Regions from separate parts of the Cupriavidus sp. FW305-27 genome, predicted to be linked through region 1. Evidence: predicted binding sites of a transcription regulator. Region 1 holds the regulator's gene; each other region holds the start of a gene.
The links. The regulator FNR, encoded in region 1, switches genes on or off when oxygen is low (the NO sensors DNR and NnrR bind a similar motif). The targets are predictions, from matches to a motif close to TTGATNNNNATCAA.
Positions count from the first base shown of each region.

Region 2: a site for FNR is predicted at 1,581-1,594, ahead of AC3WRI_RS03875 (universal stress protein). Genes of this name have one in related genera too.
Region 3: a site for FNR is predicted at 1,580-1,593, ahead of AC3WRI_RS12095 (universal stress protein). Genes of this name have one in related genera too.
Region 4: a site for FNR is predicted at 1,792-1,805, ahead of hemN (oxygen-independent coproporphyrinogen III oxidase). Genes of this name have one in related genera too.

Region 1 is NZ_JBYTAG010000027.1:43,779-46,981, forward strand. Features, by position in the region: gene scpB (SMC-Scp complex subunit ScpB) at 1-25, opposite strand, end outside; gene AC3WRI_RS15055 (sulfite exporter TauE/SafE family protein) at 594-1,352, opposite strand; gene fnr (fumarate/nitrate reduction transcriptional regulator Fnr) at 1,431-2,156, shown strand; gene AC3WRI_RS15065 (hypothetical protein) at 2,220-2,465, opposite strand; gene AC3WRI_RS15070 (membrane protein) at 2,462-2,671, opposite strand; gene ccoG (cytochrome c oxidase accessory protein CcoG) at 2,701-3,203, opposite strand, start outside.
Region 2 is NZ_JBYTAG010000005.1:119,496-122,698, reverse strand. Features, by position in the region: gene AC3WRI_RS03885 (zinc-dependent alcohol dehydrogenase family protein) at 1-881, opposite strand, end outside; gene AC3WRI_RS03880 (universal stress protein) at 889-1,344, opposite strand; gene AC3WRI_RS03875 (universal stress protein) at 1,649-2,485, shown strand; gene AC3WRI_RS03870 (universal stress protein) at 2,518-3,203, shown strand, end outside.
Region 3 is NZ_JBYTAG010000020.1:18,491-21,693, forward strand. Features, by position in the region: gene AC3WRI_RS12085 (universal stress protein) at 1-363, opposite strand, end outside; gene AC3WRI_RS12090 (DUF1488 family protein) at 724-1,002, opposite strand; gene AC3WRI_RS12095 (universal stress protein) at 1,043-1,495, opposite strand; gene AC3WRI_RS12100 (carboxypeptidase-like regulatory domain-containing protein) at 1,840-2,319, opposite strand; gene AC3WRI_RS12105 (universal stress protein) at 2,372-2,836, opposite strand; gene ald (alanine dehydrogenase) at 3,004-3,203, opposite strand, start outside.
Region 4 is NZ_JBYTAG010000030.1:51,582-54,784, forward strand. Features, by position in the region: gene AC3WRI_RS16280 (c-type cytochrome) at 1-173, shown strand, start outside; gene hemN (oxygen-independent coproporphyrinogen III oxidase) at 247-1,731, opposite strand; gene AC3WRI_RS16290 (ABC transporter substrate-binding protein) at 1,909-3,039, shown strand; partial or broken gene AC3WRI_RS16295 (ATP-binding protein) at 3,025-3,203, opposite strand, start outside.

The DNA.
Region 1 (3,203 bases):
CGATCTTCGCCTCTTGGGTATTCATGTTGATGGTGTGCAGCCTGTCTTTGCACCTGCTCCCGGACGGATCCGGGGCACCGGAGATTTTGGATACAGCGGTGCGAAAGCCACCGCCATCTCATTGCGCAGCTAGCCGGATACCTGCTGCATCCAAGCCGTGCACTTCCCTATCTTTGCATCGAGTTGCCGGGCGTTCCGGCAGGAGATCGTTCGCATGCCGTTATGGGCCAGCCAGCGAACCTCTTGCGTAGCGCGTCCGCACATACCGGACGTCGCTGTCAGCGAACTGAAGGCCTCGGACGCAAGAAAAACGGGTATCGGGAGCAAGGCCGGCATCGCCAACACCGCAGTGCCAGCCGGACTTTTGAACCAGATCTTTTGAACCGGATGGACTGTGGGGACGGGACGGGCATCGAAAACCTTCCGCTTCCCCTGCCCTGAACTCACCTTCTGGTATGAAGGCCGCCTGGCGCTGCTCGCCCGCTGCTTACCGCGGCTCACAAGACACCGCGCGATACCGCAATGTTGGCGATTGTATGGCATTCCCGCCCCCGCCTGCAACCATCATCCGTTGCCGGCGCAGCGCCGGCGCCTCAGAACACCAGGCAGAATCCATGCTCGGCCAGCGAATGTGGCAACAGCACCGCTCGCGCAATGCCAAGGCCGCCGAACGCCATTACCGCCAGGCCGGCCCCCAGGCGCACGCCGGGACGTCGCGACAGCGTACGCAAATAGCCTGACAGGCCGGAGAGCACCAGCAGGTTAGGCAGTGTGCCGAGCCCGAACACGCCCATCACGAGTGCGCCGGACGCCGCATTGCCCGCCAGCAGCGCGAGCGTGAGCGCCCCATAGACCATGCCGCACGGCACCAGCCCCCACGCCAGGCCCACGCCGTATCGCCGCGCCAGGCCGCCGCGTGCGCGCACAAAGGACGGCATGCCGCGTGCCACGCCACCCAGCCGGCGCGCCACCGCTGCGCTGGCACGCGACGCCAGCCGCTCCAGCCAGTCGACGGTAAACGTGTTGCCGCGCAGCAACCGCCAGCCCGACCACAGCAGCATGACGCTGCCCGCGCCGAACAGCCAGCGCTGCACCGGCAGATAGTCCTGTTTCCACGCCGAAGCACCGACCGCGCCTAGCGCGGCCCCAAGCAGCATATAGGTCGAGATCCGGCCCAGGTGCATTATCAGCAACTCGCCGAGCCAGGCGGCACGGCTGGGCACCAGACTGATCGTCGCCGCCGCGCCGTGACGCTGCTCCACGGCCAGCGCCACGCCGCCGCACATGGCGGCGCAGTGGACCCCGCCCAGCAAAGCCAGCAGAAAAACGCTGATCAGTACGCCAAGTGTCAATTCTCACTCCCTACCACATCACATCGCACGGTAAAATGCCGTTATCGCGCCCTCGCTGCCATTTCTAGCAGGTTCCAATTGCTCACCTCCATTCCCATTACCGAGATGTCACCACGCTGCTCCACCTGTGCGATGGGGCAGCTGTGCCTTCCGGTCGGCATGTCGCAGCAAGACCTCGCCAAGATGGACACGCTGGTTCAGGAACGCATCCGTGTGCACAAGGGTGAAACCCTGTATCGCATGGGCGATCCGCTCACCGCGGTCTATGCCGTGCGCTTTGGCACGCTCAAGACCCACGTCACCACTGAAGACGGCCGCTCGCAGATTACCGGCTTCCACCTGCCCGGCGAAATTGTCGGTCTCGACGGGCTGGGCGAGATGCAGCATGCCTCCGATGCCGCCGCGCTGGAGGACACCGAAGTCTGCGTGGTCCGCATGAGCGAGTTGCAGTCCCTGTCGGCAGACCTGCCGTCGCTGCAGCAGCAGTTCCTGCGCCTGATGGGCAAGGAAATCACGCATGACCAACTGATGCTGGTCACGCTGGGCTCGATGCGCGCCGAGGAACGGCTTGCCGCCTTCCTGATCAACCTCTCTGAGCGCCTGTCGGCACGCGGCTATTCGGCGTCCGAGTTCGTGATGCGCATGAGCCGCGAAGAGATCGGCAGCTACCTGGGCCTGAAGCTCGAAACCGTCAGCCGCCTGTTCTCCCGCTTTGCCGAAGCCGGCCTGATCCAGATTCGCCAGCGCCACGTCAAGCTCGTGGACATCGACGGCATCAAGCAGCTCTACAGCCGCTCCTGCTAAGCGGCCAAGGCGCTGCCAGGTACCGCATGCGGACATGGCAGCGCAGACCTCACACCGATCCGCTTATTCCAGTTCGTCGGTATCGCTGAGCCGCGTCGGCATGGTGTAGAGCGTCAGTCCGCTGGACAACGCGCAGAACACCCAGGCCATCAGGAAACCAACGGTGTAGACCGATTCGCGGGACGCTTCGATCGGCTGGCCGAAGAAGTTCAGGTCACCGGGATCCACCACCGAAAACACCGTCGCGGTCGCGAACCCGGCCATCAGGAACGCCGGCCAGAGTACCCACATCAGCCAGCGCAACCTCATGGCTGCCTCACAGCGGCAGCCTTGGGCGGCGCGGCGTCGGCCTTCTCGACCACCAGGCCATGGCGCGTTGCACCCTGCACCGGCATGTCCGGATGCGTGGATGCCAGCCAGATCGTCACGCCACACGCCACCATCGCCACCAGCGGGCCGCTCATCAACAGCCACGGCCACGGCTCCTTCCACCACGGATTGCCTTGCTGACTCATCTTGCCCCCTTCATCTTGACGACCTAGCTTCACAAATCGCGCGGCACGATGAAACTGGTGGATTGCCGGATTTCGGCATGCCCCTGCTCCGTGCCTTCGCTCGTCACCGTCACGTTGATCTTGTGCGTGCCCTGCGCCGCGGCCTCGATCGGCACGCGGATCCGGATCGGCAGCAACCGGTTGGACGTCGGCGCCAGCGATTCGGCCTGCTTATCGTATTCCACGGTCAGGTTCTTCAGTTCGTCGCTGTCGGCGCGCACGCTGATCTGCATCGGCGCTTCGGTGGTGTTGATCAGCTGCAGGCGATAGACATTCTCGATCCAGCGGCCTTCCACTTCACGGCCGAGCGCACCACGGTCGCGGATGATGTCGACCTTCAGCGGCGTGCGCAGCGCGATCGAAGCCATGAACCCGGCCAGCAACGCCACCCAGATCACGGAATAAATGACCACGCGCGGGCGCAGCAGGCGCTTGCGTGATGCCGCCGCGGACAAGCCCTTGCGCATCGCGTTTTCCGAGGTGTACCGGATCA
Region 2 (3,203 bases), on a different contig from region 1:
AGCGCGATGCCGTCGGCACGCGTGAGGTTGGCTACGGAACACAGGCGCCTTTCTTCCCAAAGCAGCTGGTAAGGCATGCTTGGGATATCGCTCATATGAATTCCGCCACAGACCACGATGCCACCCTTGTCCACGGCGCGCAGCGCCTTGGGCACCAGCGCGCCCACCGGGGCGAAAATCAGCGCGGCGTCCAGCGGCACGGGCGACTCGAGCTCGCTCGAGCCGGCCCAGCACGCACCGGATTGGTAGGCGAGTTGCTGGGCGCCTGCGTCGCCCGTGCGGGTGAAGGCGTAGACTTCGCGGCCTTGCGCCACCGCGATCTGCGTCACCAGGTGGGCGGCGGCGCCGAAGCCGTAGATGCCGACGCGCTGCGCATGGCTGGCTGCGCCCGCCATGCGCAGCGTCCGGTAGCCGATCAGGCCCGCGCAGAGTAGTGGCGCGGCGTGTTCGTCATCGTAGCCGGGCGGAATCCGGAAGCAATAGCCGCTGTCGGCAACAACGTACTCCGCATAGCCGCCATCGCGGGTATAGCCAGTGAACAGCGGTGCGTCGCAAAGATTCTCGTGATGACGCAGGCAGTAGCGACAATGGCCACAGCTATGTCCGAGCCAGGGCACACCGACGCGGTCCCCCGGCTTGAAGACGGTGACACCGGCGCCGCACGAATCCACCTGTCCGACGATTTCATGTCCCGGGATGAGCACCGGCTTGGGATGGCGCAGGTCGCCGTCGGCGATATGCAGGTCGGTCCGGCACACCCCGCAAGCTCCCACGGCAATGCGAAGTTCGCCGGGCCCCGGTTCGGCAACCGGCAAGTGGTGGAGGCGCAGCGGCAGGCCTGCGCCCTCGAAGACCATTGCACGCATGGTTTGGTGGGGCATGGCGCGCCTAACCTTCGACTTCGCTGCGGACCAGGAGCACGGGCTTGCTGGTCTTGGCAAGCACGCCTTCCGACACGCTGCCCATCAGCAGGCGCCGGACGCCGCGGCGGCCGTGGGTGCCAAGCACGATCAGGTCGGCATTCCACGCATCGGCTTCGGTGACAATGGTCAACGAGATCCGGCCCGGCGCCACCGGCTTTTCATCCAGTTTCACCGAATTGCGCACGCCTGCTTCGCTGAGCCTGGCTGAGGCGGCATCCAGTGCCTTGCGGCCGTGCGCGGTGATGTTGTCGACCAGTTCTTTTGGATTGAAGTAACTGGCCTCGAAGAACACATCGCTGTCGTCTACCACGAACAGCGCCTTGACCTCGGCCCCGGTTGCCTTGGCGATGATGATGGCCTGGCTCAGTGCCAGGTCGGAAGAACGGCTGCCATCGACGGCGAGCAGGATGCGCTGGTACATGATGGATCTCCTGAAGGGCAAGGGTGTGCTCGATGTTGCGATTCGCTGCATTCAGCGTAGGCGCCGGCCTCGATATGCGCTTGAGATAGGTCAACCCGAAGGGGCAGGCGCCGCGAGAAACTGACCGCAGACAGAAGTGATGGCCGCATGGCTTGACGGTTTTACATACCTTGTTCGCAGTAGCCTCCACCGCACATCAGGACGAACTTGAGCCATGTCGCCGCATGGCTGGCCCGTTGATCCGGGTCAAGCGCCGGTCGGCCTTGCTGCCTAGACTGGTCTGTAGTTGAGGGGGAGGGCGATCATGGCTTACGACAGCATCCTGGTGCATCTGGACAGCAGTCCGCAGGCACGGCAGCGGCTCGAAGTGGCGGGGCGACTTGCGGCGGCCAGCCAGTGCCGGCTGATCGGCATGTACGCAGGTTTCATTCCCGATCCTGCCTGGTTCTACCTCATGGACGGCGCGCAGCAATATGTCGCGGACGATCTGGCCCGGCGCAAGCAGGTCAGGGAAGACGTCCGCGCGCAGTTTCTGGCTGCAACCCAGGCCATGCCGGTGCGCGCGGAGTGGCGCGCCGCGGAGCAGGGGGCGGTGGCATCAGTGCTGCGCGAGGCCCGCGAGGCCGGCCTGGTCGTTGCCGGCCAGTACGACCCCGGCAATACGGAAGGTCCGGTGGCCCGGCAACTGCTGGAATCGCTGCTGCTGGAGACCGGCCGACCGACGCTCGTGGTGCCGTGCGCGGGCACGTTTCCATCGCTGGGTACGCGCGTGATCGTGGCGTGGAATGGCAGCCGCGAGGCGGCGCGGGCGCTTCACGACGCCGTGCCGCTGATGGCCGGCGCGCAGGCGCGCATTTTTTGCGCACAGACCGCGGCCAAGGAGGCCAGAGCCGACGCCACCCCGGTCGGCCACGCCGCACGCGTGCTGGAGCGCCACGGCGTCGCCGTGGAAATCGAACACGGTCCCGGTGGGGCTGACCTGACCATCGGCGAACTCATCCTTTCGCGCGCGGCGGATTTCGATGCCGACCTGATCGTGATGGGTGCCTACGGACACGGTCGCATGCGGGAACTGGTGCTCGGCGGTGTCACGCGTACGCTGCTTGACTCGATGACGGCACCGGTGCTGTTTTCACGATGATGCAAGGTCAAACCAAAGAGTGGAATCACGTCATGGACTTCAGAACCTTCCTTGTCGACCTGAGCGAAGATGCTGCACGGTCCGCGCGCATTGAAACGGCAGCACGGCTTGCCGAAAAGTCCGGCGGCAGCGTGGTCGGACTGACGGCAACAGGAACGCACCTGGAGCCGTTTCGCGGGGCGGGCGAAGAAGCCGGGCAATACGGCGTGCTTGCCGCGAACCATTTGCACAAGCTGGCTGCGGCTCACAGGAACGCACTCGAAACGCTGACCGGGCAAGTGTCGCCGGCCATTCCCACCCGGCACATCGTTGTCGAAGCCGAGTCTGGCTGGGCGCTTGCCGACGAGGGCCGCTTCGCCGATCTCATCCTGCCCTCAGCGCCCTCGGCACAGGCCGATGTGCCGGCTTTGCTGGCCGGGGTCGCGGAGTACGCAATGCTCAATGCAGGCCGGCCCATCCTGCTGGTGCCGGGCGGGTCCGGCCCGCGACTTGGCGGCCATGTCGCCATCGCATGGAACGGCGGCCGGGAGGCCGCGCGCGCGGTCGCGGACGCACTGCCGTGGCTTGTGCATGCCAGCGCCGTTACCGTCCTGGTGGTCAGCGCTGGCAAGTACAGCGCTGCTGGTGAGAAAGAGGCCTATCGTGACAGCGCCGATCGGCTGACAGCATGGCTGCTCAGCCATGGCATCCGCGCCAGTCTGCTGGTCGGAGAGGGCGA
Region 3 (3,203 bases), on a different contig from region 1:
GGCTTCATCAGTGGGATCGCGCTGTCCGAGGATGACAAGATCCGCCCGATGCGCCTCTGCCTGGACCGTTGCCGCCGTGGCCCAGTCCGGCGCCCGCCATTCCGTAATGACGGTTACCTCGTCCGTTGCGCCCATCAGGGCGTGACGGGCCCGCTCGCCGACCTGATGCCGCCATTCGGTGTAAGAGGCAAGATTGCGGTCACCGTCCACCAGGTAGCGCACGGCGGTGGGATCCGGCTTGCCGACGGCTAGCAGGCCAACCAGCGTGGAATGAAACTCCAGCGCCAGCCGGGTGGCGAGGTGCAGCCGGTCGTACACGCGGCGGCCGGCATCGAGATGAACCAGGATCGTTGCGTAGTCCATGGATTGACTCCATCAGGCAGCCCCGGACGGAGCTTTTCTTGAATCTATATCGCCACCCCGCCCCGGATTTGTCGTGCATCAAGCCGTCTTCGTGTCCGCGCTACAGGCAATACCGCTGGCACCAGGTACGAGTTGGCCCAGGCTGCCTGCCGCCAGCGCGGCGGTGCGTGGCTTCGGCGGCCGCAGCAGGTCCGGTACGGCGGTACACGCTGTGCATAGCGGCACCAACGCGCAGGCGGCAAGCCTGCGCCATCCTGGCCGTTTCTCCGGTGTGCATGACTGCAAGCGATTCTTCATGGGTAGCTCCTTGTAAGGACGCGCACCGCCCGGTGGCGGCTGCCGCCGGCCAGGACGTGCGCCTCACACCGCGAAGCGAAAATGGCCGCTGTGCAGCACGATGTGCCGCGCACCTGTCATCTCGAACAGCGCTCCCGCGACGCGTTCAATGTCCTGGCGGTTGCTCATGAATGCCGGCAGCAAATCTTCACTGCGGTACGAGCGTGCGCCGAAATGATCCTCAAGCGCCTCGGCAGTGATCTCATAGGTCGCCGGTGTGCCATCCACCTTCACGGCACACCGCAGGCTTGGCCCGGTCGGGCAGTAATCCGGCGTCTCGCCGGAAAAGTCGATCGTATGCATAGCTTTCTGGCGTAATGCCCTCCAAAATCTGTTCGCCTGCTTACGCTTCCTCGGCGCGGAGAAGCAGGACGGGCGCGACGGCCAGGTTGATCACGCTTCGCGCGACGCTGCCCATGACGAGTCGCCGCACTCCCCGGCGGCCGTGCGTACCCATCACAACCAGATCAGCGCCCCAGCCATTGGCTTCGGCAGCGATCGTGGCAGCAACGTCGCCCTCGACCATAGGCTTACCGAGCAGCCGCGTTACGTGGCGAATACCCGCTGCGGCAAGCCGGCCGGCGGCGGCAGCGAGAACGCTTTGCCCCGCCGTCGTGAGGTCCTCTATCAATCTCACCGGATCCAGATTGCTGGCATCCAGAAACGGGCTGCGGTCATCGACCACATGGACCACCTCCACTTCGGCGTTGGCGGCGCGCGCGATGATCATGGCCTGTTCCAGGGCAAGTTCCGATGCGGCGCCGCCGTCCATGGCGACAAGGATGCGCTGGTACATAGCGGTTTCTCCGGCGATGGGAGCCTGTGGCGACTCGGGTCTGGACTGGTTAAATGCAGCGTAGGGCAACCGGCGCAACTGCTGTTGATACGTGTCAAAGCCGCGGTACCGCGCTCCAACCGCCGCTGGTCGCGCGCGCATCGGCAGTCTTCGCGCAGGGGTTGCGGCTCGCGGATTCAGGCCTGCCCACGCCGAGCGGCTCGCCTGCTTGTCCCCGAACGAAGCCTGAGCGCTTCTTCTTCCCCTTCCAGTTCCGTCGCTTCTCTTTCGCGGGATCGTCCCTGAACCGCCGCGAACTTGCTTGCGCGGTGTCGTGCCCGCGGCGACACGTCCGAGCGGCGGGCTCAGCGACGCGGACAGGGTGTCGTGGCGCAGAGCAGCCAGTCGTCCTCGAGCGTATTGACCGGCAGCCGGAACGTCACCTCGAGCGGCTCGCCAGCGACGACGATGTCGCGCATCTGGTCCCGCCCCTGGTAGCCGACCGCGAGCCGATAGGCACCCGGCCTGAGTCGCATATAGAACAGCGGCCCGCTAGCCGTAGTGTGCAGCACCGGGCGGCCCTCCTGGCTGGCCACGACCACCGTGGCACCGCCCAGCGGCTTCCCGCGCCCGGCATCCACCATCGTCAGCCGTACATTGAAACGCGCGGCGATGGCCAGCATGCTTTGCATGCCCGCCTCATCGTCTCCACCCGATACGTAGGAAACGCCGTGCTGCTCCATGATCTGCACGCCAGCGGGCGCGGCGCGAGTGGCGCAACCCGCCGCCGCAACGGCAATCGCCAGCGACGACAGGCCGAGGCCTAGGCTTCTTGAAACCTGCATTTGCGTCACTCCGGAAGAATTATTGGGGTTTTCGCAGGCCGGAACCGAACGGTCAGGGCGTATCGCCGCGCGACTGCTGCCGAACGAGCAGCACGGGGCGAACCGTCTTGCTGACCACGTGCTCCGAGACCGAGCCCAGCACCATGCGCCGCACGCCGCGATGGCCGTGTGTGCCCATGACGATCAGGTCCGCGCTCCAGTGGTCCGCTTCCGCTATGATCGCCTCGGCAATCTTCGCAGGGGTGCCGGGCGTCTCGGCCAACCTGCTGCTCCAGCGCACGCCGGCGGCACTGAAGCGCTCGCCGGCACGAGCCAGCACCTGCTTGCCATAGGCAATGATGTCGGCCATCAGCCAGTGCCGGTCACCCGGGCTGACCTCGAAGAACAGGTCGCTGTCGTCGACGACGAACATGGCGCTGACCTCGGCGTCGGTGGTCAGCGCCATCGACACGGCCTGCTCCAGGGCATTCAAGGATGAACGGCTGCCATCGAGGGCTAGGAGAATGCGGCGGTACATGGCGACCTCGGCTTCGGCTGTGGTTCATCCCAAATTAGCGGTCGCAAGGACATGCGGGTTGATGCCAGTCAACCAAGCCAGCCACACCGCTGTGATTCGGCTCATGGCAGTGCTGCTGCACTAGGGGTGGCCGACAGCAACGTGTCGGCCGATACTGGCGGCCGCGCTCAGGTCAGCACCTGCTCGGCGGGTACATGGGCGTAGCCATGGGCGCTTGCGACGGCCGCATAAGTCACACTCCCGCGACAGATATTCAGCCCGGCCCGCAGGTAGGGGTCGTCTGAGAGCGCGCGGGACCATCCCTTGTCGGCAAGGGCCATCGCATGACCGATCGTGGCGTTGTTCAGGGCAAAGGTGGAGGTCCTCG
Region 4 (3,203 bases), on a different contig from region 1:
CGCCCAAGTTCGGCGACAAGGCCGCCTGGGCGCCGCGCCTGAAGGAAGGCATGGACGCGGTCCACAACTTTGCGCTCAAGGGCAAGGGCGTGATGCCGCCCAAGGGTGGCTACGCCGGCCCGGACGCCGACGTGATCGCCGCCTCGGACTACATGGCCAACGCCGCCAAGTAAGTCCGCCTGCTGCAAACAAAAAGCCCGCGCACATTGCGCGGGCTTTTTTTCGTCCGTACCGCTTGCGCGGCCGCTACACCACGCGCGAGTACCGCGCCCGCGGCACGAAGCGCACCGGCTGCGCGCCATCGTTGGCGGCAACGGCCTGGGCACCCGTGGACGCTGGCCGCGCGGCGTCTTCGCGCAGGTAGCGGTCGAACACCATCGCCACGCGCCGCACCAGCAGCCGGCCCAGCGGCGTCACGGTGATGCGGTCCGGCGCGCATTGCACCAGTCCGTCCGCGCCCAGCGCGGCGAGGTCGGCCAGTTCCGGCGCAAAGGCCGTGCCGAAGCGGATGCCGTGGCGCGCTTCCAGCGCCGGGATATCGAGCACTCCATTGCACATCAGGGCGCCGATGATCTCGCGCCGCAGGTGGTCGTCGGCGCTCATCGCCACGCCGCGCGCCAGCGGCAGGCGGCCGTGGTCGAGCGCGCCGTAGTACTCGTCCAGCGTGCGCGCATTCTGCACGTAGCGCCCCGCGATCGCGCCGATCGCGGAAATGCCGAGCCCGACCTGGTCGTAGCCGGCATGCGTTGAGTAACCCTGGAAGTTGCGCTGCAGCCGCCCTTCGCGCTGGGCCACGGCGAGGTCGTCGTCGGGCAGCGCGAAATGGTCCATACCTATGTAGACGTAGCCCTCGGCGCTCAGCCGCTCGATGGTGGAGACCAGGATGTCGAGCTTCTCGCCGGCGGGCGGCAAGGCGTTTTCATCGATGCGGCGTTGCGGCTTGAACACATGCGGCAGGTGCGCGTAGCTATAGACCGAGAGCCGGTCGGGGCGCAGCGCCAGCACCTGATCGATGGTGCGGCCAAAGCGCGCCGCGGTCTGGTGCGGCAGGCCGTAGATCAGGTCCAGGCTGACCGAGCGGAAACCCAGCGTGCGTGCGGCATCCACCACGGCGCGGGTCTCTTCGAAGGGCTGGATGCGATGGATGGCCTGCTGGACCTCGGGATCGAAATCCTGCACGCCCAGGCTGACGCGGTTGAAGCCCAGTTCGGCCAGCAGCGCCATGCGGGCGTGGTCGACGCGGCGCGGATCGATCTCGATCGAATGCTCGCCCTCGGCCGCCAGCTCGAAATGCTCATGCAGCAGCGCCATCACGCGGCGCATCTCGCCGGGGTCGAGGAAGGTCGGCGTGCCCCCGCCCCAGTGCGACTGCAGCACCTGGCGGCGCGGCCCGAGCCGGTCTGCCACCAGCGCCATTTCGCGGCCCAGGTAGTTGACGTAGCGGGCGCTGCGGCCATGGTCGCGCGTGATGATCTTGTTGCAGCCGCAGTAGTAGCAGATGTTCTCGCAGAACGGGATATGCAGGTACAGCGACAGCGGCGCCGGCGCGTCGGCGCGGCAGGCGGCCAGTGCGTCGTGGTACAGCGACAGGTCGGGGCCGTTGCGGAAGCGGTCGGCCGTCGGGTACGAGGTATAGCGCGGGCCGTTGCCGTCGATGCGGCCGGCCAGCGCACGGAAGTCGGACAGCGCGCGGCGGTCGGGCGCAGGGGAAGTTATGGCAGACGGGATCATGGGGGCGCGGGGGTATGGGTGTATGACGGCCCATCGTAGGGCCGCACCGCCGCCGGCGCGTTGACCGCCGTCAAGCGCGGGCATTGGACCTGCGGGGCGGCAGGCGTCACATTGGTGTCATGTGCGGCGGATACGCTGCGCGCCACCGCCGGCCCGCGCGTCACCTGCCCCCCTGCAATGCCAACTCCCGACCAGACTCCGATGTTTCCGCCGTACCCACCGCTGCGCAGGCACCTGGCAGCACCGGCCCGGCACCGGCGCCGCCTGCTTGCCGCCGCCGGCGCGGCCCTGGCCCTGCCCGCCTGGCCAGCACTGTCGCAGGCGCGCCGCACGGTCGTGGTCGGCCACCTGCTCGACCGCGGCGGCGCACAAGCCGACCTTGCGCGCGACTACCTGGCCGGGGCCAAGGTCATGTTCGACGCCGTCAACGCCGGCAACGGCCCGGTGCGCATCGCGCACGTGGTCCGCGACGCCGATCCCGACCCGCGCCGCGCGCTGGCGCAGGCGGTGTCGCTGGCCGATACCGACCGCGCCGAGCTGCTGTTCGGCCCGGGCGACCGGCTGTTGCCGGCGCTGGCGGCATCGGCCGAGCTGGGCCGGCGCGGCGTGCAGATCGTGGCGCCGCTGTCGGGCCTTGCGCTGACGGCCGACAACGTCTGGTTCACCCGTGCCGACTACCAGGCCGAACTGGACGCGGCGGTACGCCAGCTGCGCAGCTACGGCATGACCAGCATCGCGCTGGCCCTGGCGCCGGACTTCGCCGCCCCGTCGCTGGCCCGGCTGGAGGCGCAGACCGGGACGCGCGCGGTGCCGCTCGACGCCAATCCCGAGGCCGCCGCCCGGCGCATCGCCGCCACCCGCCCGGGCGCGGTGATCGTGGCGGGCGATACCCTCGCCTACGCCGGACTGGGCCGCGCGCTGGCGGTGCAGGGCTGGTACGGTTTCCTGGTCGGGCTGTCGTCGGTCAGCGCCACCGCCGCGCGCGAAATCCTGGGCGCTGGCTACAACGGCGGCATGGTGCTGACCCAGGTCGCGCCCGGGCCGCAACAGGCCACGCTGCGGGTGGTGAAGGAACACGTGGCGCGCATGAAGCAATACCTGGATGAGCCGCCGTCGCCGGCCACGCTGGCCGGCTATATCGGCGCGGCATGGCTGGCGCGCGCGCTGGCCGGCCTGCGCGGCAGCGGCGCGGCCGAGATGCGGCGGGCACTGCAGGGGCGCGTGGACGTGGGCGATTTCCCGCTCGACTTCACGCACGGGCAGCGCGGCTCGCAGTACGTCACGCTGGCGGCGTCAGCCGCGCGGTAGGGACAGGCGCGCGGGCAGGCCGCCTTCGGGGCGGTTGCTCAGGGTCAGCTCGCCGCCATGGCGCGCGGCAATGTCGGCCGCGATCGACAACCCCATGCCGACCCCGCCGGTGGCGCGGCTGCGCGAGGATTCGACGCAGTAGAACGGCTCGAGCAGCACAGCCG